3 regions of the Arthrobacter sp. HMSC06H05 genome follow, and region 3 is predicted to be linked to each of the others. Evidence: riboswitches for the same ligand, from Rfam matches in the RefSeq annotation. Region 3 holds a riboswitch; each other region holds the start of a gene.
The links. Region 3 has a riboswitch for S-adenosylmethionine ahead of HMPREF3160_RS07210 (O-acetylhomoserine aminocarboxypropyltransferase/cysteine synthase family protein). Riboswitches for the same ligand answer to the same signal wherever they lie in the genome.

Region 1 (9,637 bases), on a different contig from region 3:
TCACAGCGCTCGCGGCAGCTGCGGCATCCACCGCGGAGTCACACACCGCAACCAGCGTGGCAACCTCAGCGGACTGTAACGGCCGCACCTTCAAAACACACTCGACGATGATCCCCAGCGTGCCCTCGGAGCCGATCAGCATCGAGGTGACGTCATAGCCGGAAACACCCTTCACGGTGCGCCGACCCATCGACATCACGCGGCCATCCGCCAAAACCACGGTGAGCCCCAAAACCCACTGCTGCGTCACGCCATACTTAGCGCACAAAAACCCGCCAGCATTCGCCGCGATGTTCCCGCCCACCGTGGAGATCGCTTTCGACGCCGGATCCGGCGGCCACCACAGGCCATCCTTGTGTAGCACCGCGTTAAGCTCATCGTTCAAGATGCCCGGCTGGACCACACACAAACGGTCATCCGCCGAAACCTCCAGAACCTTATTCATGCGCTCCAGGCACACCACGAGCGATCCCGCGCCCGCCGTCGCAGACCCCGCCAGGCCCGTGCCAGCACCCCGCGGAACCACACTCACACCATGCTCCGAGGCCCAGCGCACCGCCGCCTGAACCTGCTCCGTGGTCTCCGGCCACACCACCGCAACCGGAACACCATCCGGCTCAACACCCGAACGGTCAATCGAGTACGCACGCAAAGTCGGCTCGTCCGTCGCGACGCCGCCGCGCATCGCCTCCCTTAGCGAGTCCAGGGCCGTCTGTGAAACCAGCGGCGCCTGCGAAACAGCTGCAGATGCAGAAACAGTTGCCTCCGATGCCGGAGCCACCTCAGCCATGAAACCTCACCTTCCCCACAGCTTGGGTATGAGCCAGGACACATAATGGTCGGAAACTAGACTAGCGCTTATGCCCACCCCACCAGAGCGCGCCGAACACGCCAACTCAGAGTCCCTGCTTCAGCTGCTCGGTGGTGCGCGCCCTGCGATCGAGGCGACCATCCCGCCGGTTGTGTTCGTGCTCGCGTGGATGCTCGGCGGCAACGACATCGTCATCGGGGGCGCGGCGGCGACCCTGTCCGGCCTCATCATCGCCGGCTTCGCGCTCTACCAACGCCGCAGACTGACCTCCGTCATTTTCGGGTTGCTCGCCGTGGTCGCATCCGCCGCGGTTGCGGTCTATACCGGCAACGCCGTGGACTTCTTCCTGTTGCGGCTGCTTTCCAACGCGGCCTCGATGCTGGCCTGGATAGCCTCCATCATGGTCCGTTGGCCGTTCCTTGGGATCGTGCTCGGGGCACTGCTCGGAACCAAAACCACGTGGCGTAAGGACCCCGTGATCCTACGCGCCTACAACCGCGCATCATGGTTCTGGGTCGCCCAATACGGTGTCCGCGTCATCGTGCTCGGCTACTTCTGGGCTACCGGCCACGTCATCGGGCTCTCGGTGGCCCACATCCTGCTGAGCTACCCGCTCTTTGCCGTGAGCCTCATCGCATCCGGTTGGGCACTGTTCGGCTCCATCCCCAAAACCCATCCCGGGATCCGCCACCCACAAGTGGCGCACCCTGGACAAACCGCGGAAGAGAACACGGAACAATCTGAGCCGCGAAACAGCAACAAAACCGGGTCGGAAACCGAGGCCTAACCCCTGCCCCATACACGATTCCCAGACGGTTTGTCCTGAGCCTTCACATTCCCAGACGTTAAGAAATAAAAAACCGGCGAGCGCACAAACTTTTCTAGACTGGGAAGCCGCAACACGATTTCAGGAGGAACTGTGGAACCACAGCTAGAGGATGCATACGCTGACGTACTTCGCCGTAACCCTGGCGAACCAGAGTTCCACCAGGCAGTTGCAGAGGTTTTCGATTCCCTCGGCCCAGTCGTCAAACAGCACCCCGAGCTCATGGAGTACGGGATCATGCAGCGATTGTGCGAGCCGGAACGTCAGATCATCTTCCGTGTGCCGTGGGTTGATGACAACGGCCAGGTACAGATCAACCGTGGCTTCCGCGTCCAATACAACTCGGCACTTGGCCCGTATAAGGGTGGCTTGCGTTTCCACCCGTCGGTGAACATCGGCATCATCAAGTTCTTGGGCTTCGAACAGATCTTCAAGAACTCACTGACCGGTATGCCTATCGGCGGCGGTAAGGGCGGCTCTGACTTTGATCCGCACGGTAAGTCCGATGCGGAAGTCATGCGTTTCTGCCAGTCGTTTATGACTGAGCTGGCTTCCCACATCGGACAGTACACTGACGTCCCGGCTGGTGACATCGGTGTGGGTGCCCGCGAAATCGGCTACATGTTCGGCCAGTACCGCCGCATGACTAACGCTTATGAATCCGGTGCGCTGACCGGTAAGGCGCTGCTGTGGGGCGGGTCTCGCGCCCGCACCGAGGCGACCGGCTACGGTGCCGTGATCTTCGCGGAGTCCATGCTGAAAACCCGTGGTGAATCTTTCGACGGCGCGAAAGTGACCGTGTCCGGTTCCGGTAACGTCGCGATCTATGCGATGCAGAAGTCCCAGATGCTGGGTGCCACCGTGCAGGCATGCTCGGATTCCTCGGGTTATGTTTATGACCCGAACGGGATCGATGTTGACCTGATCAAGCAGGTCAAGGAAGTGGAGCGCGGCCGCATCTCTGATTACGCCGAACGCCGCGGCAACGGCGCCCGCGTTGTCACTGACGGCTCCATCTGGGACCTGCCGACCGACGTCGCCTTGCCGTGCGCAACCCAGAACGAGCTCAACGGCCGTGACGCCCACACCCTGATCCGTAACGGTGTCAAAGCGGTTTCCGAGGGCGCGAACATGCCGTCAACCCCCGATGCGGTGGCGGCTTTCCGTGACGCGAAGGTGCTCTTCGGCCCAGGTAAGGCCGCGAACGCCGGCGGCGTTGCGACCTCCGCGCTTGAGATGCAGCAGAACGCCTCCCGTGACTCTTGGACGTTCGACTACACGGTCCAGCGTCTCACCGAGATCATGGAAGACATCCACGAAACCTGCCTCGAATCAGCGGATAAGTACGGTCGCGACGGCGACTATGTTTTCGGCGCGAACGTAGCCGGTTTCAGCCGTGTCGCAACCGCGATGCTCAACCAAGGCATCATCTAGCGGGAGCCCACCCCACGCGTGTTCCTAAACGGATAAGATAGAGAGGCAAGTGCGCAAGCACCATTTCTGTGTGCTCGCGGCAAGAAACTGCCATCTCAGGAGATCCCACATCATGGCCCGGATCGTCGTTGACGTCATGCCCAAGCCCGAGATTCTGGACCCGCAGGGTAAAGCTATTCTCGGTGCGTTCCCTCGCCTCGGTTTCACCCAGTTCAGCGAAGTCCGTCAGGGCAAGCGTTTTGAACTGACCGTGGACGGTGAAGTGACAGAAGATACTTTGGCAGCAGCTCGCGAAGCCGCTGAGACCCTGCTGTCCAACCCGGTCATCGAAGACGTTGTCAACGTGGCTGTGGTTGAGGACGGTCAGTAATGCCGCGCACCACTGATTTCCCTTTCTTGGTTGATAATTCCGTGGACACCTACCCGGATTCGGGTGTCAAGATCGGTGTTGTCACGTTCCCCGGAACCCTTGATGACCGCGATGCGTGCCGTGCGGTGCGTTTGGCTGGCGGCGAGCCGGTGAACCTGTGGCACGCCGACGCTGATCTGAAGGATGTTCAGGCTGTTGTAATCGCTGGCGGTTTCTCCTACGGCGACTACCTGCGCCCGGGCGCCATCGCTCGTTTCGCGCCCGTGATGGACAGCATCATCGCTGCCGCGAACTCGGATGAGAAGCTGCCGGTACTGGGTATCTGTAACGGTTTCCAGATCCTCACCGAAGCGCACCTGCTTCCCGGTTCGATGATCAAGAACGATCACCTCAAGTTCATTCGCCGCGATCAGCCGTTGACGATTGAGAACAACGAAACCAAGTGGACCCGCCTGTATGAGAAGAACCAGAGCGTGGTCTATCCGTTGAAGAACCAGGACGGCCAGTACGTCGCAGACGAGGCGACCCTCGACATGCTCGAAGCCGAGGGCCGCGTGGTGTTCCGTTACGAGGGCTGGAACCCGAACGGTTCCCGCCGCGGCATCGCCGGCATCACGAACGAGGCCGGCAACGTGGTTGGTCTGATGCCTCACCCAGAGCACGCAGTCGAGCTGGGCTTCGGACCAGACGATGGCCGCGGCCGTGACGGCCTGACCGTGTTCACTTCCTTGATCAGCAACTTTGTGGAGGACGCCAAGTGACCACCCAAGATTTCACCCTTGATACCGTCGCTGATGCCGAATCCACCCCAGACGTTGAGCAGCCGTGGGCTGAACTGGGGCTGAAGGAAAACGAATACGAGGACATCAAGAAGATCCTGGGCCGCCGCCCCACGGATTCCGAGCTCGCGATCTATTCCGTGATGTGGTCCGAGCACGCCTCCTATAAGTCCTCCAAGATTCACCTCCGCTCCTTCGGTAAGAAGGTTGACGATGAGATGAAGAAGCACACTCTGGTTGGTATGGGCCAGAACGCTGGCGTGACCGACCTCGGTGACGGCTGGGCTGTGACGTTCAAGATCGAATCCCACAACTCACCTTCCTATGTTGAGCCGTATCAGGGTGCCGCAACCGGCATCGGCGGTATCGTCCGCGACATCATCTCGATGGGTGCCCGCCCTGTAGCGGTCATGGACCCGCTGCGTTTCGGCGCGATCGATCATCCGGACACTGCCCGCGTGGTGCACGGGGCTGTCGCGGGCATCGGCGGCTACGGTAACTCGCTTGGTCTGCCGAACATCGGCGGCGAAACCGTGTTTGATCCCGTCTATCAGGGCAATCCGCTCGTCAACGCACTCGCTGTGGGCGTGATGCGTCACGAGGACATCCACCTCGCCAACGCGAAAGGCGAAGGCAACCGTGTGGTCCTGTTCGGTGCGCGCACCGGCGGCGACGGCATCGGCGGAACCTCCGTTCTGGCTTCGGCGTCCTTCGAGGAAGACAAGCCATCCAAGCGCCCAGCGGTCCAGGTGGGTGACCCGTTCGCTGAGAAGGTCCTGATCGAATGCTGCCTCGACTTATTCCGTGACGAGCTTGTTGTGGCGATCCAGGACCTCGGCGCGGCAGGTATTTCGTGCGCGACCAGCGAGCTCGCCTCCAACGGTGGCGTGGGCATGAACGTTAAGCTCAGGGACGTGCTGTTGCGTGATCCGAGCCTCAACCCGTCCGAGATCCTGATGTCCGAATCTCAGGAACGCATGATGGCCGTGGTAACCCCTGAGAACGCTGAGGCGTTCGAGAAGGTCCTGGAGCACTACGGTGTCGAATACTCCTGGATCGGTGAGATCACCGAGGATCCGCGCCTGATCATCACGTGGAACGGCGAGGTCATTGTGGACATCGATCCGCAGACCGCCGCTGAAGAGGGACCTGAATACGACCGCCCATACGCCCGCCCTGACTACCAGGATGCGTTGCAGGCTGACTCGTTCCGCGGCTCCGAGGCCGCTAAGAACCTGCCGGAGCAGGGCGAGGACCTCAAGCAGGCGATGCTGGAGCTCATGGCGCGGCCTAACCTGTGCGATAAGACGTGGGTCACCCAGCAGTTCGATTCCAACGTTGGAGGCAACACAGCGTTGGCTTCCCCTGACGACGCCGGCGTGATCCGCGTTGATGAAAACACCGGCATGGGTGTCGGTTTCGCGACGGATGCGAACGGCCGTTACGCCTACCTCGACCCCTACGCTGGCGCGCAGCTGGCGTTGGCCGAGGCGTACCGCAACGTCGCGACCTCCGGCGCTACCCCGATGGCTGTGACTGACTGCTTGAACTTCGGTTCCCCTGAGGACCCGAATGTGATGTGGCAGCTGGTCCAGGCGATCGAGGGGCTTTCGGATGCGTGCCTTGCACTCCAGGTTCCGGTGACCGGCGGTAACGTTTCGCTCTACAACCAGACCGGCGAGACCCCGATCCACCCGACCCCGGTTGTGGGCGTGATGGGTCGCTTCGATGACGTCACCGCGCGCACGGTTTCGGGTTGGCGTGAAGAGCACGACGGCAACGCTGTCTATTTGCTTGGTGTGACCCGCGATGAGCTGGATGGCTCCGAGTTCGCCGCGATGCGTGACCACCTCGGCGGTGTCCCGCCGAAGGTCGACCTCGATGCGGAACGCACCCTGGGCCAGCTTCTGGTTTCCGGTTCCCGCGACGGCATGTTCGATGCCGCCCACGACCTTTCCGAAGGCGGCCTCGCAGCCGGGCTGGTCGAGATGTCGATGCGCTACGGCGTCGGCGTGCGCGTGAACCTGGATGAACTCAAGCAGCGTGACGGCATTGACGCTTTCACCACTCTGTTCTCTGAATCGCAGGCCCGCGCGCTGGTGTGCCTGCCGCGTTCCGAGGAGGAACGTTTCACCGCGATGGCCGCGGCACGCGGCTTCGCCCACGTCCGCCTGGGTGTCGTGGACGCTTCCTCGAACGCGATCGAAGTTCAAGGCGAGTTCTCCGCTACCCTCGACGAAATCCGCGAAGGCTGGGGCACAACCATGCAACGCCACTTCGGCTAACTCCCGTTGCTAGCGGTGTGCCGTACGGCTACAGCACACCGTTAGCAGGCACCGTCAAAAATATGACATGGCTGTGGGCGCCAGGTTCATCCTGGCGCCCACAGCCATGTCGTATTCGCGGCCGTGAATTGTACGGCCTACCCTGGCTGGCGGGCGCTGTCTCCTGCCCGCCAGCGTGGCAACCTAGCGGCGGACAGCCGCGCCCGGATGGTTTTCCGGCAACCGGTCGCCGCGACCAAACAGTGCGTGGCGCAAGGAGGAACCCGTCTGGTCTTCCACTGGGCGGTCGGCATCCCACGCAACCGTGGCGTCGGCGGCTTCCTCAGCGCTCGGGTACACGCCGAGCGCTTCGAGTTCTGGAATCACGTAGTCCACGACGTCACGGAACGTGCCAGGCTTGACCGCGTAGGCGACGTTGAAGCCATCCACCCCGGTGTCACGCACCCATTCGTGGAACTGTTCGGCGACTTCGCGGCCGGTACCCACGGCAACCGGACCGAAACCACCCACGCCGATGTAGCGCGCCAACTGGCCCACGTTCCACGGCTTATCAGAATCACCTGAAGCCGCCTGGAACATGTTCACCGCGGACTGGATCGCGTTGGACTCCACGTCTTCACCGATCACCGCATCCAGCGGGTATTCGGACAAGTCGATGCCCGTCCAGCCTGCGAGCAACGCCAACGCGCCCTGCTCATCGGCATAAGACTGGTATTCGCGGAACTTCTCCCACGCTTCCTCGTTCGTCTTACCCACAACCGGGGTGATCATCGCGAAAATCTTGACGTCATCAGCGTTACGGCCCTCCGCCACGGTTGCTTCACGAATCTTCTTCACGGTCTTCGCGAGGCCTTCCTTGGTTGCCTGCGAAACGAACACAGCCTCAGCGTGCTTCCCCGCGAAAGCCATACCGCGCGAGGACGCGCCGGCCTGGAAGATCACCGGGGTGCGTTGGCGGGAAGGCTCCGTGATCGCAATGCCTGGAACGTTGAACCACGTGCCTTCGTGTTCAATCGGGTGCACCTTAGCCGGGTCAACGAACAAGCCGGATTCGCGGTCAGCTACAACCGCGTCGTCCTCCCACGAACCCTCGAGCAGCTTATACACGACCTCGAGGTATTCATCCGCGTGATCGTAGCGTTCGTCGTGCTCCATCTGGCTGGTCTGGCCAAAGTTCTTCGCCGCGGACTCGAGGTAGCCGGTCACAACGTTCCAGCCGACTCGCCCGCCCGTGATGTGATCCAGGGTCGCCATGCGGCGCGCGAGCCCCACCGGATGCTCATACGCAGTGCCCGCAGTGACACCGAAACCGAGGTTCTTCGTCGCTGCAGCCATCCCCGCCACGATCACCGCCGGATCAGCCAACGGGATCTGCGCACCGGAACGCAACGCCGTTTCCGGGGAGTTCGCATACGCGTCATACACACCCATCACATCGGCCAAAAACAGGGCGGAGAAACGGCCCTCTTCCAGGATCCTGGCGAGCTCAACCCAGTGCGAGAGCTTGTTGTAATCCCGCGAGGTATCTTCCGGATGCTTCCACAAACCCGGGGACTGGTGGCCAATCGTGTTCATCGCGAAGGCGTTGAGAAGAATCGGTTTTTCAGACGACATGTTAACCCTTTCCCGCAGCCCTCAAACGCTGCGCCATCGTCTTCTGGCGGGAGCACCTTTCCCTCACGATTCCTGCTACGGAACCCTTCAGGATGGTTGCTGCGGCGTCAACGAGCCAGATCTCTCGGCCGCTCTGGATGGATACGGATTCAGCATAGAGGCACACCATGGGCATCACGCAAATCGCTCGTGACCGATGACAAAGAATGACGGCACGCATCGGCGGCTACACTTGCGAAAGTATTACCCCAAGCCATAACACGGGTTTCTGCAGGTGAAAGGGCTACAGCGACGTGGAATTTGCGCGGCCAGAAGTGTTCTTTACCGTCGATATCATCGCGCTGATCATCAACGGGATCATGGGTGGGGTGATCGCCCGCCGCATCGGACGCCTTTGCTTCGCCAGCCGTGTTGAGCAACATGACACACACGCTGACCCGATTTGCGTGCAACCGCATTCGTCACCCACTATGGACAGCACAACCATCCAGAGCGGCTGAGAGATCTGGCTCTACGACGCCGCAGCAACCACCCCGGGTTTTTACCGGGCATGGTGCTCACGCCAGGATCGATGGAGTGACAACGCATGACCGCAACGTCCGCACCCGCGCACCAGGCCGCCCAGGCTCAGCTCAGCAACGCAAACCTCAGCAGCGCGCAGCCTAGCGATGACGCGCTGCTTAGCGATGAAGAGCACAGCGCGTACTGGGCCAAACAGGCCGGGCAGCTCACGTGGGAGACCCCGTGGGATACGGTGCACACGCTAACCCCGCCTAACCCTGAAACTCAGGAAGGTCTGCAGCAAACCTGGTTCGCGGGAGGCACGCTCAACGCCGCTGTCAACTGCGCAGACCGCCACGTAGCGGCGGGCAACGGGGACAAAGTAGCGCTCTACTTCGAAGGTGAACCCGGCGACCGTCGCACCGTGACCTACCGCGAACTCACCGAGGAAGTCTCGCAGGCCGCCCACGCGCTCACGGAACTGGGCATCACCCGCGGCGATCGCGTCGTGATCTATCTTCCGGTGCTCGTTGAGACGATCATCATCACGCTGGCTTGCGCACGCATCGGCGCGATCCACTCGCTTGTTTTCGGCGGGGTCAGCGCAGAAGCGTTGCGTTTCCGGGTTGAAGACACCCGCGCCAAGCTGCTGGTCACCAGCGACGGCCAGTACCGCCGCGGCAAGGCCGTGCCCGTCAAGGACATCGCGGACGAGGCCGCATCCGGGGAGAACCAGCTCGAGCATGTGCTCGTGATCGACCGCACCGGCCAGCGAGACATCCCGTGGACCGAAGGCCGTGACATCTGGTGGGACCAGATTGTGCCCCGCCAGCCCCGGCAGCACACACCGGAAGCGTTCGATGCGGAAAATCCGCTGTTCATCATGTACACCTCCGGGACCACCGGGAAACCGAAGGGCCTGGTGCACACGACCGGCGGCTACCTCACCGGTGCTGTAGCGACCTATAACCAGATTTTCGCCCACCCGGACCCAGCTCAACGCGCGGGCGACGTGCA
Region 2 (9,637 bases), on a different contig from region 3:
CCGGCGACCGGATCGGGCCGCGCGGCGTCGAAACCAGCTTCCTCAACCACATCGCAACCACCGCGCTCGCCGCCCACCGCGAAGCGCTCGCGACCAACCCGGAGACCGACGCGCTCGTGTTCGCGCCCGGCGCCCGCGAAGTCGACCACATCACCCAACAACTCCGCGCAGCCGCAACAGACATCGACGTGCTCCCACTCCACGGGCAACTACCCGCCCAACAGCAAGACCACGCGATCCGCGGACGCCAACCCGGCAGGAAACCACGCATCATCGTCTCCACAACACTCGCTGAATCCTCCCTCACCGTCCCCGGGGTGCACCTCGTGATCGATTCCGGCCTCACCCGCGAACCCCGCCGCGACGCAACCCGCGGCATGAGCGGGCTCGTCACCGTCTCCGCCTCCCAAGCCAGCGCCGAACAACGCGCAGGCCGCGCCGCTCGACTCGGCCCGGGAACCGCGATCCGCTGCTACAGCGAACGCACCCACGCCGCCGCACCCGCACACATCACCCCCGAAATCACCACCGCAGACCTCACCGAAACCGCCCTCACCCTCGCAGCATGGGGCGCACCTCGCGGCCACAACCTCCGCTGGATCAACCCGCCACCCGCCGCCGCCCTCAACGACGCCGAAAAAACACTCCACGCCCTCAACGCAATCGACAGCGAAGGCCGGATCACCGAGCACGGCCGAACCCTCGCCGCAATCCCACTCAACCCACGATGGGCACACGCACTCACACACAACGCGGCGCGTTTCGAGGCGGAGGCAGTCGCGGCCGTCATCGCGGTGGCGACGGGCGAACAACGCATCACCGGGGCCAACCTCCCCGACGCGATCCGCCACCAGCAACGCGACCCCCACCGCCCGACCCAGCGCGAAACGCAACGCCTCACCCGGCTCGCCCGCAAACACGCGGCGGCCCACACCAACGCAGCCGAACTTGCCGGCATCGTCACAGCCACGGCTTGGCCTGACCGGATCGCGAAACACATGGGGGAGGGGATCTACCTCCTCGCCTCCGGCACCCGTGCCGCACTTCCACCGGACGCCACGCTCGGACGCCCCGAATGGCTCGCGATCGCCGACGTCACCCGAGCACACGGGAACGCCGCCGCCGGAACCGGCGCCATCATCCGTGCAGCCGCACCCCTCACCCTCGACGAAGCCACCGACGCCGCCGGGAACCTCGCCGGAACCACAACCCGCATCACCATCACACCCAAAGGCACCATCAGCGCACGCAACATCGAAGCGATCGGCGTGATCGAACTACGCGCAACCCCCACCAAACCCAATCCCACCCAAGCAGCGGAAGCGCTCGCTGAACACCTCGCAACCCAGGGCCTCAACGCGCTCACCTTCAACAGCACCGCCACTGCGTTACGCAACAGGCTCGCGTTCCTCCACCACCACATCGGCGACCCATGGCCAGCGATGGACGAACACCACCTAGCCGCGACCGTCACTGAATGGCTCGGCCCAGAACTCAACGACGTCGCACACGGCGCAAGCCTCAACAGCATCGACCTCACCGAACCACTCCGCCGGCTCCTCCCATGGCCAGAAGCCGCGAACCTCGACGAACTCGCGCCCGCCCGGATGCCCCTCCCTTCCGGGAACACCGCCGCAATCAAGTACCCGGACGCCACCGAATACGGGATCGAAGATACTGGCAGTAACGGCGGCGAACCGAGGGGTGGCGAACAGAGAGGCAAGAAGGATGAAGCAAGCGGGGACGGGGCCAGCACAGAAGAGAGCAGCGCAGAAGAGACCAGCACGGCGCAGAGGCAGGCAGAGCCTCCACAACCGGTGGTCGCCGCGAAGCTCCAAGAAACCTTCGGCTGGACTGAAACACCACGCCTTGCAGACGGCCGCGCGCCCGTCCTCTTCCACCTGCTCTCACCGGCAGGCAGGCCTCTCGCGGTTACCTCGGACCTGCACTCCTTCTTTACCGGCCCATACGCCGACGTCCGAGCGGAAATGCGCGGCCGATATCCCAAACACCCCTGGCCGGAAGACCCACTCACAGCCCAACCGACCCACCTCACCAACCGCAAACTCCGCCAGAAATAAGCACACAATCGGCATCAGATAAACTTGAAAGTTGGTGCCCACCCGCACCCACACACCCGAAAAACAAGGGGAACAAACCACATGGTGGACAGCGCCAGCAACAGCGGTGCCAGCAGTAACCGCGCGAAGAACGGCCGCAACGCGAACAGTGCCAGCAAGGCCAGCGCCAACAACAGCAGCGCCAGCAACACCCGCACAGAAGCAACCACGGCGGACTATAAACGAGTCCTCGCCAAACCGATGCTCTACCGGGGCATCGTCAGCGCGCTCTTCGCACTCGTCGGCGTCTTCTTCAACACCACCCCAACCGTCGGCGCGATCAGCGCAGCCTTCGCCGTCCTCTTCCTCGCCAGTGCGCTCTTCTACTGGCCCATCATGCGGCTCTCCCTGGCACCCAGCTACCGTACCGCCGTCACTTCCGCGGTCCTCGCGTGGGCCATCGCTGGTGTCCTCGCGGTCATCATGCGCGACGCCACAGGCATGGCACTCGCTGTAGCGTTCGGCTACACCATCGGCGGAGCATCAGAACTCTACGGTGGGCTCACAACCCGCGAAACCGGCCGCCCCAGCAAAGACACCACCATCTCCGGTGGCCTCGGAGTTATCGGCGGCATCATCATGGTGTTCATGACCACCAGCGACGCCCACGGCGTCTTCGGTATGGCCTCCATGATCACCGCGCTCATCGCCGTACACCTGCTGATTTCCGCGATCGGCTACATGCAAGACCAACGCCGCGGCAACTAGACTGAAAACACACAACAACACCAGAACGCACCGCACACAAACCTGTACACAGACCTCGCACGAAACCCGCGTAAAGGAGAATCCGTGGCCAACAAGCCATCCACGTCTGGCTCGAAGCAGTCCGGCTGGAAGCAAAGCGTCAAACCTGCACTCGCGCTGTCGCTGACCTTCGGTATCGTCGCCGGCGTCATCTCCGCATTCGCCGGTGCAGGCGGAACCCGCAACGGCCTCAACCTTCAGATCGGTGCAACGTTCTTCCTCATCGCGTTCGTCGCGGGCCTGCTGGTGATCTCCCTGCTCATGATGGTCGCTAAAGACAACCCGGACGACCTCGGCAAAGGCTCCGGCGTCAACCGTTCATCTGAACTCACTGACGCCGAACTCGACGCGATCGAAGCGCGCGAACGGGCCCAACGGGCCCGCGAAAACCGCGAAAAACGAGGCTAGTGCTCCGCGACGAACCGTGCGCTTCAACAGAACGAGGCTAATGTTCCTCCACATACCGCGGTTTGGCTGAAATCAGCCCCGAAACCAACGTGATCACCGCGATTCCCAGCAGGATCCACAACGAGGCCGTCCACGAACCCGTTGCTTCACGCACCACACCCAAAACCGGCGGAACAGACGCCGCAATCACATAACCGAACGTCTGCGCCATACCCGAAAGCCGTGCAGCTGACATCGGCGTACGCGCCCGCGCCCCAAACAACGTCAACGCGACGGTGAACAACCCGCCCTGGGCAGTACCTATCAACAGCGCCCACAGCAACGCCAACTGTGGAGCCAGCATGGTCCCCGCAAGCACCACAATCACCGTGGAAACCGCCACACCAACAGTAGGCCCCACCACGTCGCGCCTCATCAACCAGCCCGCAACAAGCGAACCCACAATACCGGACGCCTGAATCACCGCAATATGGAAACCGGCGCTCTCCTCAGAAATCCCCGACGACATCTCAATAGCCGGCCACCACGCCAAAATCGAATAAAACAGCGTCGACTGAAAACCCATAAACGCCGTAATCACCCACGCCAACGGGGAACGCAACAAACTCCGCGGACGCGCCGGCGGCGCTGTCTCGGACGCAGGTGCAGGGGCGGGGGACGATGCGGACGCCGGGGTAGCGGGGGAGGCCACCGCATCGGGGGCTTCAGCGCCGGACATTTCGCCAGCGGCCGCGGCGTCAGCTGCTTGGCGGTCCAGGATCTTTGTTCGCCGCATCACATGGTCGGCACGAACCTGCGGAGCGAACACCGCCATACCAATCAAACCGGCGCCCAACGTCAAACCGAGAGCGCCCTGCCAACCCCAACCCGGCAACCCAGCGATCGGGACAGCGACCGCCGCCGCAAGCGCGGCCATGAGCGACTGAAACGCCGAATACACACCCGTCAATGTGCCCGCATGATCCGGGAAATCACGCTTAATCAACGCCGGCAACAACACGTTCATGATCGCGATCCCAACACCAATCAACACGGTGCCGGTCCACAAACCGAACGAGCCAACCCAGGAACGCAAAACGATCCCCACGTTGACCGCAATCAAAGCGCCGAACAAAGAGTGCGCCAACCCGATACGCGCCGCGATCCGCGGCACGATCGGCGAAAACACCGCAAAACACAGCAGCGGCAACGAAATCAAAAACGACGCCGACGCCGCCGAAAGCCCCACGTCTTCCTTAATGCGGGGCAACAGCGGGCTCGCGCTCGTCATCGGCATCCGCAGATTCGTGGCGATCAACAAGATACCTGCGATCGCCAAAGCCGGGCTCACAGCCCTCGCCGCAACGCCCGGTGTCTCAGGGGCCTGAGTCTCACCAGCAGCACTATCCCGCATCGAGTTGCTCATTCCGTAACGTTATCGCCCTTTCCGCGCCGCGCAAGCCGGCAACCGTCACAACACGTCATCACAATCCGCGGCTGCAGAATTACGATGCGGCAGCAGGCTCCGTGGGGCATCCCACGGAACCCGCCCGCCGGCTATGCGCGGCCGGTAGGGAAGCCCTTAGCTGCCAGCTTCCACCAAAGCGCCAGTGCGGAAGCGGGAACCACGATGTGTTTCAGGCAACCAATCCTGCCCCGTCACCGCGGCACGCAACGTCACGGCATCAGTTGCCGCCGCATCGTCGGTGGTATCGGCGTCGGCGCCTTCAGCGCCGGCATCAGCCAACAGGCCCGGCTCGGCCAGCAGGCCGCGGCGCCTCAGCACGGGGCTCACGTATTCAACGAAACGTTCAAGATCAGCCGGCCGCACACCACTACACACATTGAAGCCATCCACGCCGGAAGCCGCCTGCCACGCCTCCAACTGATCTGCAACGCTCTCGGGGCCACCCACAATCACGGGGCCACGGCCACCCAACGTCACGAACGCGGCAATGTCCCGCACGGTCCACTCCCGCGACGTGTCGCCGGAGGTGACCGAGCGCAGTGCGGACTGATTCGCGTCCGTCTCAACCTCGGCCAGCGGTGCATCGGGATCCAGGCCGGCCAAGTCAACGCCGGTCCAGCCCGCGAACAGTGCCAGAGCCCCTTCGACGTCCACGTACTGCTGATAGGACTCGAAGCGGCGTTGCGCCTCCTCGTCGTCGGCACCCGTCACGACGGTGACCATCGCGAAGGTGCGCACCGCATCGGCGGGCCGGCCCGCGACCTCAAGCGCCTCGTGCAAGCGCTCAATATAGCCGCGCACAACGCTCGGCTCAGAACCGATCATGAACACGGCCTCAGCGTTCTCGGCTCCAAAACGCAAGCCCCGTGCCGAGGCGCCCGCCTGGAACAAGAACGGGGTGCGTTGCGGTCCCGGATGCGTCAGTGACGCCCCATCGACAGAGAAATACTCGCCCTTGTGCTCAGCCTTCCGGACACCCGCCGGGTCCACGAAAACACCCGCATCGGCGTCCTTGAGCACCGAACCCGGAGCGAAACTGCCCTCGAACAGCTTGTACATGACGTCCATGTACTCGTCCGCGCGGTCATAACGCTCATCGTGGGGCAGTTGCCGCTCCAAACCGAGGTTGCGGGCCGCGGAATCCTGATACGACGTCACAATGTTCCAGCCAACCCGGCCACCCGTGAGGTGATCCAGGCTCGCGAACCGGCGCGCCAAGAGGAACGGGTCCTCATACGTGCACGACGCCGTCAACCCGAAACCGAGCCTACGGGTGACCGCAGCCATCGCAGACACCGCAGCGAAAGGATCCAGCAACGGAACTTGAACGCCGCGCTCATGCGAGACCGCGTCGCTGCCGCCGTACACGTCATAGGTCCCCAGCACATCGGCCAGGAAGAGGGCCGTGAAACCGCCTTTGTCCAAGGTTTGCGCCAGGCCGGTCCAGTAGCTCAACTGGTCAAAATCCGCTGCCCGGGATTCCGGATGCCGCCACAAACCAGGGGACTGATGCACCGGCGTGGCCATCTCAAACGCGTTAAGAAGCACGGCGCACCTCACCGATCGCGTTGAGACCCTCCGGGACGGTGCCGTTGACCAGGTAGTCGCCGATGATCCGCTCACGGAACACAATCGGGTTATGCGTCGCGACCGTCTGCGCATTGCGCCAGTGCCGGTCCAGGTTCTTCTCCCGCGACGTGTTCGATGCGCCACCCGTGAGGAACAGGTCAGAGCAAATACTGGTCACGATGCCGGGCACAGTCACGTGCGCGCGCTCAACAGCAAGCTCCGCCTCAGTCAGCAAGCGCTGCGCTGTGTCAGTAGCGGCGCCGGTGCCAGCGTCAGTGTTGCCAGTAGCGGCGGCGCCAGTATCGGCGTCACCGTTGCCATCGCCGGTGCCAGCGTCCTCGCCTTCGAGCGAAAGCACGCCCTCGGCGGCTTCGAGCCGCCGCGCAGCCTCAACCACCGCCGACTCCACTACGAAAGCCTGCGCCGAAAGCCGGCCCACAACCCCCAGAATCTGCGGGTCCTCAGAGTGCGGAACACCCAATCCGGTATTGAAGGAGCGGGTCCGCCGGCGCACGCCAGCCGCCGCATCGTTCACAACGTTGCGAGCAATACCGGCCAGCACGGCGAGCAAAACAATCTGGAACAGCGGCGCCTCAAACTGCGCCTCGGCACTGCCGGGAACGCGGTTTAGAATGTGCTCGGGCGCAACTTTCACATCGGTGAAACGCGTGGTTCCCGTACCGGTGAGGCTCTGACCGAAACCGTTCCAGTCATCCTCAAGCTCAACGCCCGGAGCCCGCGTGGAAACGACAGCGAACTGTCGACCCTCGGTCGGTGTTCCATCCGCATCAAGCAGCGTGGCCGAAACCCGGGTATGTGTCGCGTACGCGGTGCCAGTGCAGTAATACTTAGCGCCGTTGAGCACCCCAGTGCCGTCCGCCTGCACAGCCAACGTGGTGTTGAGCGTATTCAACGCATTCCCGCCGATCTCCGTGGATGCGTTACCCACAACATCGCCCGCCAAAACCTTCGCATACCAATACTGGCGGGTCTGCTCATCCTGGTACCGCAGCGTCTCCACGAAACCCGCGTGGGAACGGTATTGATGCGCGATGTTCGGGTCAGCCGCCGCCAGATCGATCAGCAGCTGCACCCAGTCGGTGAAGCTCACGCCCGGGCCGCCGTACTCGGTAGGCACGCGAAGCACGGTGAATCCGGCGCAGTTGAGCTCGGCGATCTCAACGAACGGCAGAACACGATGCGCCTCCCGCTCAGAAGCCCCACTCGCGATGCGGTCAAAGATCGGGCCGAAATGCTCACGCAACTCTGCCAGGCTTGGCGTGTGGCCGGCCTCCCACGGGGTGACCGGCGCGTCCTGCGTGGTGACGTAACGTAGCCCTTCGGCGAAGCTCAAGTCAGCCGAGGAAACAGCGGTGCTGGCTTCCGCATCGGCGGCTGCTGCAGGGTGGACAGGGGTGTGCGTGGACAACGATGACACAGTTATTCCTTTCCATCGTTCCTGGCGGGAGCACCGTGCATAAACCGGTTGCTGCGACTTCAACGAGCCAGGTCTCTCAGTCGCTCTGGATGGGTTACAAGCACCATTTTTATACGTGCCGGCAGGGCACTGTCAACAGCCCGACGGGCGGCGCGCGTCACAAAACGTCAACAAGAAACGCCCCTGCGTGCCTGCTTAGATGCAGGCCCGCGGGGGGCGTTTCGTAAGGCTTTAGCGGGGCTCAGCAAGCAGAGGTCAGAAGGCGACTTTCTCCAGCAGCCGGCTCAGCTCGTGCCGCTCGTCGGAGCTGAGCGCGGCGAGCACCACGTCGTCGGAGGCCATGGTCAGCGCGCGTGCCCTCCGGTAGGCATCCTGCCCCTGCGGTGTGGCGATGACGATCCGGGAGCGACGATCGCGCGGATCCACCTGGCGCTCGACCCATCCCCGCTTCTCCAGGAAGTCCACCAGGTTCACTATCTGGCTCGGGTCCAGGCTCAGGAAGTCGCCGAGTTCGCGCTGGGACGGGTTCACGTCCGCGGCGGCCAGGGCCAGCACGGAGTACTGGCGGACCTTCAATCCCATCTCCTCCTGCAGGACGCGGTTGGCGTGGCTGTGGCCGATGCTGCGCAGCCGGGCCGCCAGGAACTGGACCTGGCCGGCGAGCTCTGACGACGTGAACTCCGCCATGCGCTCGGCCGCAAGCGCTGTGGAGGGGGCGGGGAAGCGCTGGGCGGCCTCGGCCGGGTTCACTGCGGCTCCGGAGGTGTCCTGGGTGGTCGTCATGTGCCTGTTTCCTTGGTCCGTGTAGTTGAGGACGTGATCCGGCTGATCTTGCCCATATAGAGGCTTGTCCCTTGCAGAGGATCGTACTCGAAATGCAAGCCTCGAAAAATAATTGACAATTTCAATTATATGTACTGTCATGGTTCTTGTGTGGTGAACGCCACACCTGGACCATCCGAGAGTATCCGCCGCGAGGCGGCACGCAGGCTCTCTGAACAGAACCGACATCTAGAACGTCACCACCGAAGGAGAACCCCATGTCCCTCGACGGCAAGGTAGCCATCGTCACCGGCTCGGGCGCAGGCCTGGGCCTCGCCTACGCCCAGGAGCTCGCCCGCCAGGGAGCCTCCGTGGTCATCAACGACGTCAACCAGGAGACCGCGGACGCCGCTGTCGCCTCCATCACCGAAGCCGGCGGCAAGGCCGTCGCCGCAGTGGTCCCTGTCGGCACCAGCGAGGCCGCCGACCAGCTGGTCAAGACCGCCGTGGACACCTTCGGCGGCCTGGACATCCTGGTGAACAACGCCGGGATCCTGCGGGACAAGTCGTTGCTGAAGATGTCCGACGAAGACTTCGACCTGGTCATCAACGTCCACCTCAAGGGAACCTTCACCTGCGTCCGCGCCGCCTATGCCTACTTCAAGGAGAACGGCGTGGCCGGCCGCATCGTCTGCATTGGATCGCCAACCGGCCAGCGAGGCAACTTCGGCCAGACCAACTACGCCGCAGCTAAGGCGGGCATCGTAGGCATGGTCCGCACCTGGGCCCTGGAGATGAAGCGCGCCGGAGTCATGGTCAACGCCGTCATCCCAGTTGCGGCCACCGCCATGACCAAGACCGTCCCTTACTTCCAGAAGGCCGTCGAAGCGGACGAGCGCGGCGAGGCCATGCCATCCTTCTTCCGCCACGACCTCGGCTTCGGAACCGCCGACGACGTCGCCGGCCTCATCGCTTTCCTTTCCTCCCCGGAGGCCGAGGGCATCACCGGCCAGGCCATCGGCGTCGGCGGCGATCGCCTGCAGGTCTGGTCCCACCCAGAGCCAGTGGCCACCGAGTACCACGAGGGCGGCTGGGACTACGCCACCATGCAGACCCAGGGCGCCGAGCTGGTCAAGGCCAACCGCC
Region 3 (9,637 bases):
GCACCAGCATCGCCAAGAGGTCGCGGCACGCTTGGGATGCCCGAGCCTCATCAAGCTCAGGGTTCCACCCCAGAAGCACCTCGGTCGGAGCATCCGGGCGGGCCGGCTCATACGAGACCGCGAACGCGAGAATCGGCGCACCCTCACCCATCGCACGGTCACGAACCACAACGGCGCCCTTCGCGCCGGTGTGAGGCCCCAACAACATGGTCTGTGTGAGCCCGACCGTCATCGTTGAAGGATCCCATTCATGTGTGGCGTTATAGAACTCGGCGACAGTGGTTGAAAGCTCAACCGAACCGGTCGCCGCCTCTTCAAGCACAAGCCCGTCTTCAGCGAACTCCGGCAAAGGCAACGCGGACGGCTCAACGACCACCAGCATCGACTTATTGACCAGCCCGAAGCCCTCAGCTGCGAGAAATCCAGCCGCACCATCGGCATCCGGGTTCTCCCCCGCATCGGCCGATGTGTAACGCGACTTCAACTGAGCCCCCGCTGGAAGCTCCGCTTTCAAAAGCGCAAGCAGCTGATGCCCGATCCCCTGCCGACGTTCAGCCGAAGCCACCTCAACATAGAACCAATACCGTTGCGGGTGCAGGCTCGAGGAATACACCACGCCAGCCGCGATCGGGACGCCATCCAGTTCAGCGACAATGCAGCGAGCGAACGGCTCATCGCTCGAGGGCCGCAACATGGCTCGGTCTTCGTGCGCCTGCGGGGTGCGGGGCCCACCCCACACTTCAAGCAGACGCAGATCGTCACCTTCCGCCCACGGGCGAAACGTTAGGCCCTCAAGCTCAGCCGCACTCATACAGCTCCCATCAGTTGGGTTGCCAGGTAGGCAGGCAACTCATCGATCGCGACGCGTTCTTGCTGCATCGTGTCACGCTCGCGCACGGTCACTGCGTTGTCATCAAGCGAATCGAAGTCCACCGTGATGCAGAACGGCGTACCGATCTCGTCCTGGCGGCGGTAACGGCGGCCAATAGCGCCCGCGTCATCGAAGTCAACGTTCCACTGCGCACCGAGCTTGCGAGCCAGCTCACGCGCCAGCGGGGACAGCTTCTCGTTACGTGAAAGCGGTAGAACCGCGGCCTTCACGGGCGCCAGGCGACGGTCAAGTTTCAACACGGTGCGCACATCGGTTCCGCCCTTCGTGTTCGGCGCCTCGTCCTCATGATAGGCATCAACCAGGAACGCCATCATCGAACGGGTCAAACCGAAGGACGGCTCAACTACGTACGGCACGTAACGCTCGCCCTTGGCCTGATCGAAGTATGACAAGTCCGTCTTGGAGTGTTCGATGTGCTGCTTGAGGTCGTAATCGGTGCGGTTGGCGATACCCATAAGCTCGCCCCACTCCGAACCCTGGAAACCGAAACGGTATTCGAGGTCGATCGTGCGCTCAGAATAGTGGGCGCGCTCATCTGCAGGGACATCGAACTTACGCAGGTTATCCGGGTCAACACCGAGCTCAACGAACCAGTTCCAGCAGTCCTCAACCCACTCATCGAACAGTTCAGAAGTCTGCTCAGGCGGGGTGAAGTATTCGATCTCCATCTGTTCGAACTCGCGGGTACGGAAGATGAAGTTACCCGGGGTGATCTCGTTGCGGAACGCCTTACCGATCTGGCCGATACCGAACGGTGGTTTACGGCGCGCCGAGTTCACGACGTTGAGGAAGTTCACGAAAATACCTTGGGCGGTCTCCGGACGCAGGTAGTGCAGGCCCGATTCGTCATCGACGGCGCCAAGGTAGGTCTTCATGAGCCCCGAGAACTGTTGTGGCTCGGTCCACTTGCCGCGGTTACCGCAGTCAGGGCACACGATCTCCGCCAGACCTTCTTCCGGCATGCGGCCCTTCTTAGCCTCGTATGCCTCAAGCAGGTGGTCTTCGCGGTGGCGGCGGTGGCACGAGAGGCATTCCACGAGCGGGTCAGTGAAGGTCTCTACGTGACCGGAAGCCTGCCAGATGGGGGTCGGGATAATGATCGAAGAGTCCAGGCCCACCATGTCCGAACGGGAACGCACAAACGTGTTCCACCACTGGCGTTTGATGTTCTCCTTGAGTTCCACACCTAGCGGACCGTAGTCCCAGGCAGAGCGGGAACCGCCATAGATTTCACCTGCCTGGAAAACGAAACCACGCCGTTTAGCGAGTGAAATGACCTTATCCAGCTTGGACGCTGCTGCCATGTTGAGTGAACTCCATCGGTTGATACGGGCCGCCGGCTGCGGTCCGTTATGGTCTGCCGTCAATCCTAACGGTTGAGCTGATTTTTGGCCCGTTTTGAACCTTGCTAGCCCAAATATGTGCCCACCGCGAAATCCTCGCCCAGCTCAGAAACGCTCCGGGCGCGCGTGCACGGATCCGCGGCGCGTGAGAACCTTGGAGCATGAGTTCGGTAGAGATCATTGACGTGCCCGTACGCACCGCAGGCATCCGTTTGGGCCAGTTTCTGAAACTAGCCAACGTGGTTGAAGACGGTGTGCAGGCACGCGAAGAGATCGCTGAGGGTAGTGCAACCGTCAACGGCGAGGTCGAGACCCGCCGAGGCCGGCAACTAGATTTCGACGACGTGGTCGGCTTCCACGACTACGTGCTGCGTGTGGCGCGCGGAGACGAAGCCTAGCCGCAGCGGCCAGTCTCGGGCGGCCAGGCCTGGCGCCTATACCTGGGCGCCGAGCACTTTAGCGGTCAGGAACTCGCCGATGTGGCGGATCTCTGCTTGCCCCACTCCGTGGCCGATGCCTTGGTAGTTGACCTTGGTGAGGTCCGTGTTCGCTCGCGCCCACGCGTTCGTCGGTTCGATGAACCGCTCCGGGATCACCGGGTCTTCCGGATCGCGTCCCCAGAACATCGGCAGCTTCTCTTCGCGTGCGGCCAGCTCTTGGTCTTTGAAGAAGTCCGCACCGGTTTCATCCTTGAACTGTTCCAGCGTGAAACCGGACAAGCCCACGAGCGCGTCCACCGCGGAAGGATCACGGCGGGCCACCGCGGTCGCCATCGCCATACCTTGAGAGAAACCCAGTAGCGTGACCGATTCGTGGTGCTTCTTCCGTTCAGCGACCCAGTGTGTCAGGTCCTCCACGACTTGGCTGTAATCAGCCGAGTTGAACTCCAGGTCCTGGCTTGAAAGCGGGAACCACGCGTAGCCGCCAAAACCCAGTGCAAGCGGTGCTCGCACTGACATCACAGCGAACTGGCCCGGAAGCATGCTCGCAATAGGTAGAAGGTCGCGTTCATCCGCGCCAAAACCATGCAAGAAAGCCAAGAGCGGCGCAGACTCATTCACGCCCTCCGGCACATGTTCAACTACAAACGGTTCCCACTTTTCACTCATATAACCATCCTGTCACGCACTTGGCGGCACCGGGCCCAAAAACGCACGGAACGGCGCATCCAGCTGGTGCCCATCGGTCAGAAAACCGTCGTGGCCCACCGGGGTCGAAACCATGTGCACAGGAACATCACCCGGCAGCGCATCCGCGATCCGCTGGGACTCTTGCGGATAATACAGACGGTCCGTATCCACGGCCGCGATGAAGAACTCAACGCCCACTACCTCAGCGAGAGCCGCTTCGACTCCCCCGCGGCCCCGACCAACGTCATGGCTCATGAGCGCCTCAGTGAGGGTCAGGTAGGCGTTGGCATCGAAACGATTCACGAGCTTATGCGCCTGATGGTCCAGATACGACTCGACCGCGTAGCGGCCGCGTTCATCACGGCCAGCAGATCCCAGCGGAAGTTCGCTACCTTGCGGCGAGCGCCCAAAACGATGGTCGAGCTCGGCAGCGGAGCGGTAGGAGACGTGGGCGAGGCGGCGAGCTATGCCTAGGCCACGCTGCGGGCCGGCACCGTTGCCGTGGCTGTAATAGTCTCCGCCGTGGAATTGTGGGTCGAGCCGGATCGCCTCAGTTTGGATCTGCGCGAACGCGATCTGTTCGGCCGATGATTCAGCGGTCGCGGCGATCACTGCGCATTTGGTGACGTGTTGCGGATAGCTCACGGCCCATTCGAGCGCACGTGCCCCGCCCATCGAGCCGCCAACAACGGCGTGCCACGCCTCAATGTTGAGTGCGTGCATGAGGCGCAGTTCAAGCTCGACCATGTCGCGGATCGTCACGAATGGGAAACGCGAACCATAGGGTTGCCCGTCCTCGGCCAGCGAGGCCGGGCCGATCGTGCCTGAGCACCCGCCCAAGGCTGCCGGAACCACTGCGCAATACGTGGTGGTGTCCACCGGCTTACCCGGGCCTACGACCTCGCGCCACCAACCAGGTTGCGGTGCGTCCGCATCGGTCACTGCCGCATCGTTAGCCGGCGCATCTTTAGCCGGCGTTCCGTCGGCTGCGTGGGTGTCGCCGGTCAGCGCGTGCAAAACGAGGACCGCATTACTGCGCTCAGCGTTGAGCTCGCCGAAAACCTCGTACGCGATATGGGTTTGGGGAAGGTGCCCGCCTGTCTCTAGATCCAGCGGGCCCAGCGGGAGGATCTTCACATCGCTCTCGGGAGCGTTGTGTTGTGAGTGTTCTCGTACATCCAACGTCATAACGCTGCTTTCGCTTCGTGAGTTTCTATCGCTTCCGTTGCCACATGCCAATGTCCCGGCGCTAGTTAGGCGCGGGCGGCGTGGAAGGCGTCGAAACCCTTCTGCAGGTCGGCGATGATGTCATCCACGTGTTCAAGGCCCACTGAGAGGCGTACTGTGCCTGGGCCCACGCCGGCGGCTCGCTTCTCTTCCGGAGACAGCTGGGAGTGGGTTGTGGATGATGGATGCGCCACGAGCGAGCGGACGTCACCGAGGTTGGCTACAAGCGAGTGCAGCTCGAGCGCGTCCACGAAGGCGCGGGCCGCTTCCTCGTTGTCTTCAGCTCCCTTGATCTCGAAGGAGACGATCGCGCCCACCCCTTCGGGTGCGTAGTGGCGGCCACGCTCATACCACGGGCAGGATTCCAAGCCGGCATAGATGGTCGCGGAGACGTCATCGCGCGCTTCGAGCCATTGAGCGACCTTCTGCGCGTTCTCGATGTGCCTCTCAACACGCAGAGAGAGCGTTTCGAGGCCTTGGGCGATCAGGAAGGAGTTCATTGGGGAGATCGCAGCGCCGGTGTCACGCAACAACTGCACGCGGATCTTCAGGATGTAGGAGAGGTTCGCACCCAGTGGCGAGCCAACACCCATATCGCGGCCGTAAACGATGCCGTGATAGGACTCATCCGGCTGGTTGAAACCCGGGAAACGCTCCGGGTGTTGGGTGTAGTCGAAGTTTCCTGAGTCAATAATGACCCCGCCCATCGCGGTTCCGTGGCCGCACAGGTACTTGGTTGCGGAGTGAACCACGACGTCGGCGCCCCATTCGATCGGGCGCAGCGAGTACGGGGTTGCCAGCGTGTTGTCAATGATGAGCGGTACGCCTGCCTCATCGTGTGCAATCGCGGCGATGTTTTCGATGTCGAACACGTCTTGGCGCGGGTTACCGATGGTCTCGCCGAAGAAGGCCTTGGTGTTCGGCTTGATTGCCCCGCGCCATGCATCCAGGTCGTCTGGATCTTCCACGAACGTGACCTCGACACCGAGCTTAGGCAGAGTGTGCTTGAAGAGGTTCTGCGTCCCGCCATAGAGGGATGGCGATGCGACGATGTGATCGCCGGCTTCCGCAACATTGAGGATCGCATAGCTCGTAGCCGCCATTCCGGAGGCGACGAACAGCGCACCGACGCCGCCTTCGAGGCTTGCCATGCGGTTCTCGATGACTTCGGTGGTCGGGTTACCTAAGCGCGTATAGATAGGCCCCAGCTCGCTCAGCGCAAAGCGGTTGGCAGCAGCCTCGGTGTCAGGGAAAACATACGCGTTGGTCAGGTGGATCGGTAACGCTTGCGAACCCGTGGTCGGGTCTGGAGTCTGGCCGGCGTGGATCTGACGAGTTTCGAACTTTTGTTGCGACATATACAGTGCACCCCTTGATTCATAGGAGGGGCTTGCCCGCATACACCGGTTGATTTGACGTAACGTCCGCCCGGATACGGGCGGGCAGAGCCCGCGCTTGCCACAGCGGCATTCCCGTGTGACCAGGTCCTCACCCGGGGCACCCCGCCGCGGACGGAGGGTTGCCGGCCAGCAAACCGGGGTTTTGCACTGGCACTCATGACCTTGGCAATTAGCCTACAACACGCCAACCCACTGGCACCACATAACGCCCACCACACCCGGTTTGATCCACAGGCCGGACTTCAACTTAGGTAAACCTAAGTAGAGATGTGGCTCACACAGTGTCAGATTTAACCCATGAAGCTCGATCACGTTTCTTACGCTTGCGGGCCAGAAGGCCTCATCACCACCGCAGACCGTATCGCCGATCAGCTCGGGCTCCGGTACGTCAAAGGAGGCGTGCACCCACGCTTCGGAACACGCAACGTGTTCTTCCCCCTCCACAACCACCAGTACCTCGAAGTCGTTGAGGTACTAGACCACCCGGCCACTCTCCAGCAGCCGTTCAGGAAGGCAGTACGCGCCCGAAGCGAGATGGGTGGCGGATGGATGGGCTGGGTCGTCTCAGTAGAGGACCTCACACCTATCGAGGAGCGCCTGCAACGCGGCGCGGTCCCCGGTTCGCGTAAGTTCCCCGACGGGCGAGAGCTCACGTGGCGCCAGATCGGCATCAACGGGCTCATCGCAGACCCTCAGCTTCCCTACTTCCTCCGCTGGGACGAGAGCTTCGAGGACCTGCACCCATCCCGGGCTGAAGAGCCACACGGTGAAATCGTGGAACTCACGATCTCCGGTAACCGCGAACGCATCGACGAATGGCTCGGCCACCCAGGTGAAGACTTCAAGGGCGAGGTCACATTCAACTTCACCTCCCCCTCCGGGATGCCGGGCCTGCAGTCAGTCACGTTGAAGACCCCGAAGGGCCTCGTAACCCTCTAACAGCGTTGGCCCGGCGGCGGCTGACAGGGCCGACGGCGCGGGCTAGCTACCGTACCCGAACCATGCCGCGAGCAGCGGGTAGCCCACAAACGCGACCGCATCGAGTAAGAAGTGCGCCCAGATGAGCGGCATGATGCGGCGTTTGTGCAGGTAGTAGAGCCCAAAGATCACGCCCATCGCTACGTTGCCGATGAACGGCCCGATGCCTTGGTAGAGGTGGTAGGAGCCACGCACTACGGCGCAGAAGATGATGATCGCGGCGGGCGTCCATTTCAGTGTTGCGAGCCGCTCATGCAGGTAGGCGAGCACCACGATCTCTTCAAGCAGCCCGTTCTTGAGTGCGGCCAACAGCAACACGGGTACGCTCCACCACGCGTCCGGAAGGCCCGAGGTCGTGATAGCAGTCGTGACACCGAGCGCCCTGCCCGCTGCATATACCGCGAGGGTTCCTACGCCGATGAGCACGAAGAATGCGAAACCCACTGCGGCGTCGCTACCGCATCGTTGACCGTCGATGCCCCACCTACGCCAAGGCTTATTGCCCGGCCAGCGTGAAACAAGGTAGATCACGAGCGCTACCGGGGCAAGCGCAAAGAAGATGCCGGCAAGCTGATACAGCAGATCAATCCACTCACGCGTGCTAGTTGAGGTGTTGAGGGCCGCGGTCCCGGAGGAGATGGGGCCGCGCGTGATGGTGTCGAGCAAGTCGATGAGCGCATACACCCCGGATTTGCCCAAAGAGAGCGCTAGGACGATGCCGATCTCCCACCCCAGGGCCTTTCGCGAGGGCGCCCCCAGCTCGCCCAGGCCGGGCGTCTTCGCTGAGCCGTCACCGTCTGGGGTGTGTGCGTGTGGGGATTGGGCACTCATGCATCCGATTATGCTCGGTAGGCTGGATGCATGGCCAGGCAACCCACGAGCGAAGAAGTTGAACGCGCCAACGCTTTATACCCTGCCGCGGATTGGGTTTCTGGCCGGGTTGAGGAATCTGGGAAGTCGAACCTGGTTCTCATCCCGGCAGACCCGGTTCCTGAGGTTGTGTTCCGGATGGCCCGGACTCGTGAGGAGGCGCTCGCCCAAGCCCGCCGTGCCGCGTTAGCGGATGCGCTTGCCCCGCATGTTCCGTGGCTCGTCCCTGAATCCCGCTCCCCGATCGATTCCGCCGGCGGGATCATCCAACGTTTCATCCCCGGTGCCGCCCACCCGCTACACCAAGGCGACCCTGCAGCGTTGGGGCGGACTATTACCGACCTGCAGGCGGTTCCGTTGAGCGCCTACGAAGGCCTGGTTGGCGCGCCCTGGGAGGCAGAACCTCAATGGACCCAGGCCCGCGCCGATGCTGCGATCGATGCGCTTGAGCCCGATGTGCGGGCAAGTGCCGCTACCGTGTTAGCTACTCTGGGTGAGATGGAGCAAGCCATGGGATCCGCGGTGGGCCAAGGCGCCGCTCTTCGCGGTTCACTCCGGCGTGGTTTAGTGCATGGGGACTTAGCGGGCCGGAATATGCACTGGCGTGATGGCGAGCTGATCGGGATCCTCGACTGGGACAAAGCATCCTTGTGGGACCCGGCGATCAATCTGGCGCATCTATCGCTGTGGCACGGCCAAGACGTGATCGACCCGTCAGCCCCGGATGAGTTCTTCGCGGCTCGAGCCCACGTGTGGAACGGGTCATTGGCGTTGACTCGCGTGGCTGACGCCGCACTGCGCGGTGGAGTGAAAACCTGGGGCCGGCTTTTGAGGAAAACCCAGCCGCGCATCATGAGGGCCGCTCAAGCCGCACACGTATGCCGCGAGCTGCTCCAGTAATCCCCTCGGCCTCATACTGTTGAGCTCGCTACGGGGCTCATACTGTGGAGCTCGCTAGTTCGAGCGGTAGGTCCGCACGCCCGGTTTCTTTGGCGGTTCAATAGGCCAGAACGCTACAACCGCCCACCAGGATGCGATCATCAACACGACCGTGATACCGATGATGAGGCTCACGTTAGGGACAAAGAAGAGCAGATACGCGACGATCACGGCGCCAAACAGTGCGCCGAAAAATTTGTTGTCCATCGTTGTCGGTGTTCACGTTCATCTCCGGAGATTACTTGCCGCATCCGGCTGAGCTGTTGAAGGCCCGCCCAGTTCTGTTAGATGAGCACTGCTGCGTGGATGCGCGAAACGCCCGGGGTCTGTGACCCCGGGCGCCAGCACGTGTGTGGTTTAGAGGACGTTGAGGACCTCGTCGTACGCTGGTTCCTCACCCACGCTTGGAGTCAGGGAGGAGTAGAGCACGGTGCCGTCCGTGTCGATCACGATGACGCCGCGAGCCATGAGGCCCTTCATTGGCCCGTCTGCGAACTTGATGCCGTAGTCCTCGCCGAAGCTCGAACGGAATGCCGAGGTCGCAACAACGTTGTCGATGCCTTCAGCGCCGCAGAAGCGGCCGAGCGCGAACGGAAGGTCCATGGACACAGTCACAACAACCGTGTTCTCAAGGCCCGCTGCACGCTTATTGAATTCGCGAACGGACTGGGCGCACACCCCGGTATCGATCGACGGGAACACGTTCAACACAACGCGCTTGCCTGCGTAATCCTTGAGGGTTACGTCTTCAAGGTCGGTGTTGACGGTAGTGAACTCTGGGGCGGCCTTACCTACAGCGGGGAGGTCGCCAACCGTGTTGAGGGTCTTACCTTGGAACTCGATAGTAGCCATAGCCTT

Region 1: another riboswitch for S-adenosylmethionine. It lies ahead of HMPREF3160_RS02270 (LLM class flavin-dependent oxidoreductase); the one in region 3 lies ahead of HMPREF3160_RS07210 (O-acetylhomoserine aminocarboxypropyltransferase/cysteine synthase family protein).
Region 2: another riboswitch for S-adenosylmethionine. It lies ahead of HMPREF3160_RS09850 (acyl-CoA dehydrogenase family protein); the one in region 3 lies ahead of HMPREF3160_RS07210 (O-acetylhomoserine aminocarboxypropyltransferase/cysteine synthase family protein).

What each region holds. Positions count from the first base shown of each region.
Region 1 is NZ_KV788974.1:107,896-117,532, forward strand. Features, by position in the region: gene HMPREF3160_RS02240 (FAD-binding oxidoreductase) at 1-790, opposite strand, end outside; gene HMPREF3160_RS02245 (DUF3159 domain-containing protein) at 861-1,598, shown strand; gene gdhA (NADP-specific glutamate dehydrogenase) at 1,731-3,071, shown strand; gene purS (phosphoribosylformylglycinamidine synthase subunit PurS) at 3,184-3,441, shown strand; gene purQ (phosphoribosylformylglycinamidine synthase subunit PurQ) at 3,441-4,202, shown strand; gene purL (phosphoribosylformylglycinamidine synthase subunit PurL) at 4,199-6,505, shown strand; gene HMPREF3160_RS02270 (LLM class flavin-dependent oxidoreductase) at 6,689-8,119, opposite strand; SAM riboswitch class I at 8,150-8,263, opposite strand; gene HMPREF3160_RS02275 (hypothetical protein) at 8,269-8,541, opposite strand; SAM riboswitch class I at 8,600-8,697, shown strand; gene acs (acetate--CoA ligase) at 8,706-9,637, shown strand, end outside.
Region 2 is NZ_KV788983.1:2,917-12,553, reverse strand. Features, by position in the region: gene HMPREF3160_RS05135 (ATP-dependent RNA helicase) at 1-2,081, shown strand, start outside; gene HMPREF3160_RS05130 (hypothetical protein) at 2,163-2,828, shown strand; gene HMPREF3160_RS10005 (hypothetical protein) at 2,913-3,275, shown strand; gene HMPREF3160_RS05120 (CynX/NimT family MFS transporter) at 3,313-4,680, opposite strand; gene HMPREF3160_RS05115 (LLM class flavin-dependent oxidoreductase) at 4,837-6,270, opposite strand; gene HMPREF3160_RS09850 (acyl-CoA dehydrogenase family protein) at 6,260-7,729, opposite strand; SAM riboswitch class I at 7,739-7,825, opposite strand; gene HMPREF3160_RS05105 (MarR family winged helix-turn-helix transcriptional regulator) at 7,985-8,512, opposite strand; gene HMPREF3160_RS05100 (SDR family NAD(P)-dependent oxidoreductase) at 8,770-9,637, shown strand, end outside.
Region 3 is NZ_KV788989.1:20,613-30,249, reverse strand. Features, by position in the region: gene HMPREF3160_RS07235 (GNAT family N-acetyltransferase) at 1-811, opposite strand, end outside; gene HMPREF3160_RS07230 (glycine--tRNA ligase) at 808-2,196, opposite strand; gene HMPREF3160_RS07225 (RNA-binding S4 domain-containing protein) at 2,397-2,633, shown strand; gene HMPREF3160_RS07220 (alpha/beta hydrolase) at 2,670-3,344, opposite strand; gene HMPREF3160_RS07215 (homoserine O-acetyltransferase MetX) at 3,357-4,553, opposite strand; gene HMPREF3160_RS07210 (O-acetylhomoserine aminocarboxypropyltransferase/cysteine synthase family protein) at 4,619-5,950, opposite strand; SAM riboswitch class IV at 6,039-6,154, opposite strand; gene HMPREF3160_RS07205 (VOC family protein) at 6,290-6,931, shown strand; gene HMPREF3160_RS07200 (CPBP family intramembrane glutamic endopeptidase) at 6,974-7,801, opposite strand; gene HMPREF3160_RS07195 (phosphotransferase family protein) at 7,832-8,740, shown strand; gene HMPREF3160_RS07190 (hypothetical protein) at 8,795-8,986, opposite strand; gene tpx (thiol peroxidase) at 9,137-9,631, opposite strand.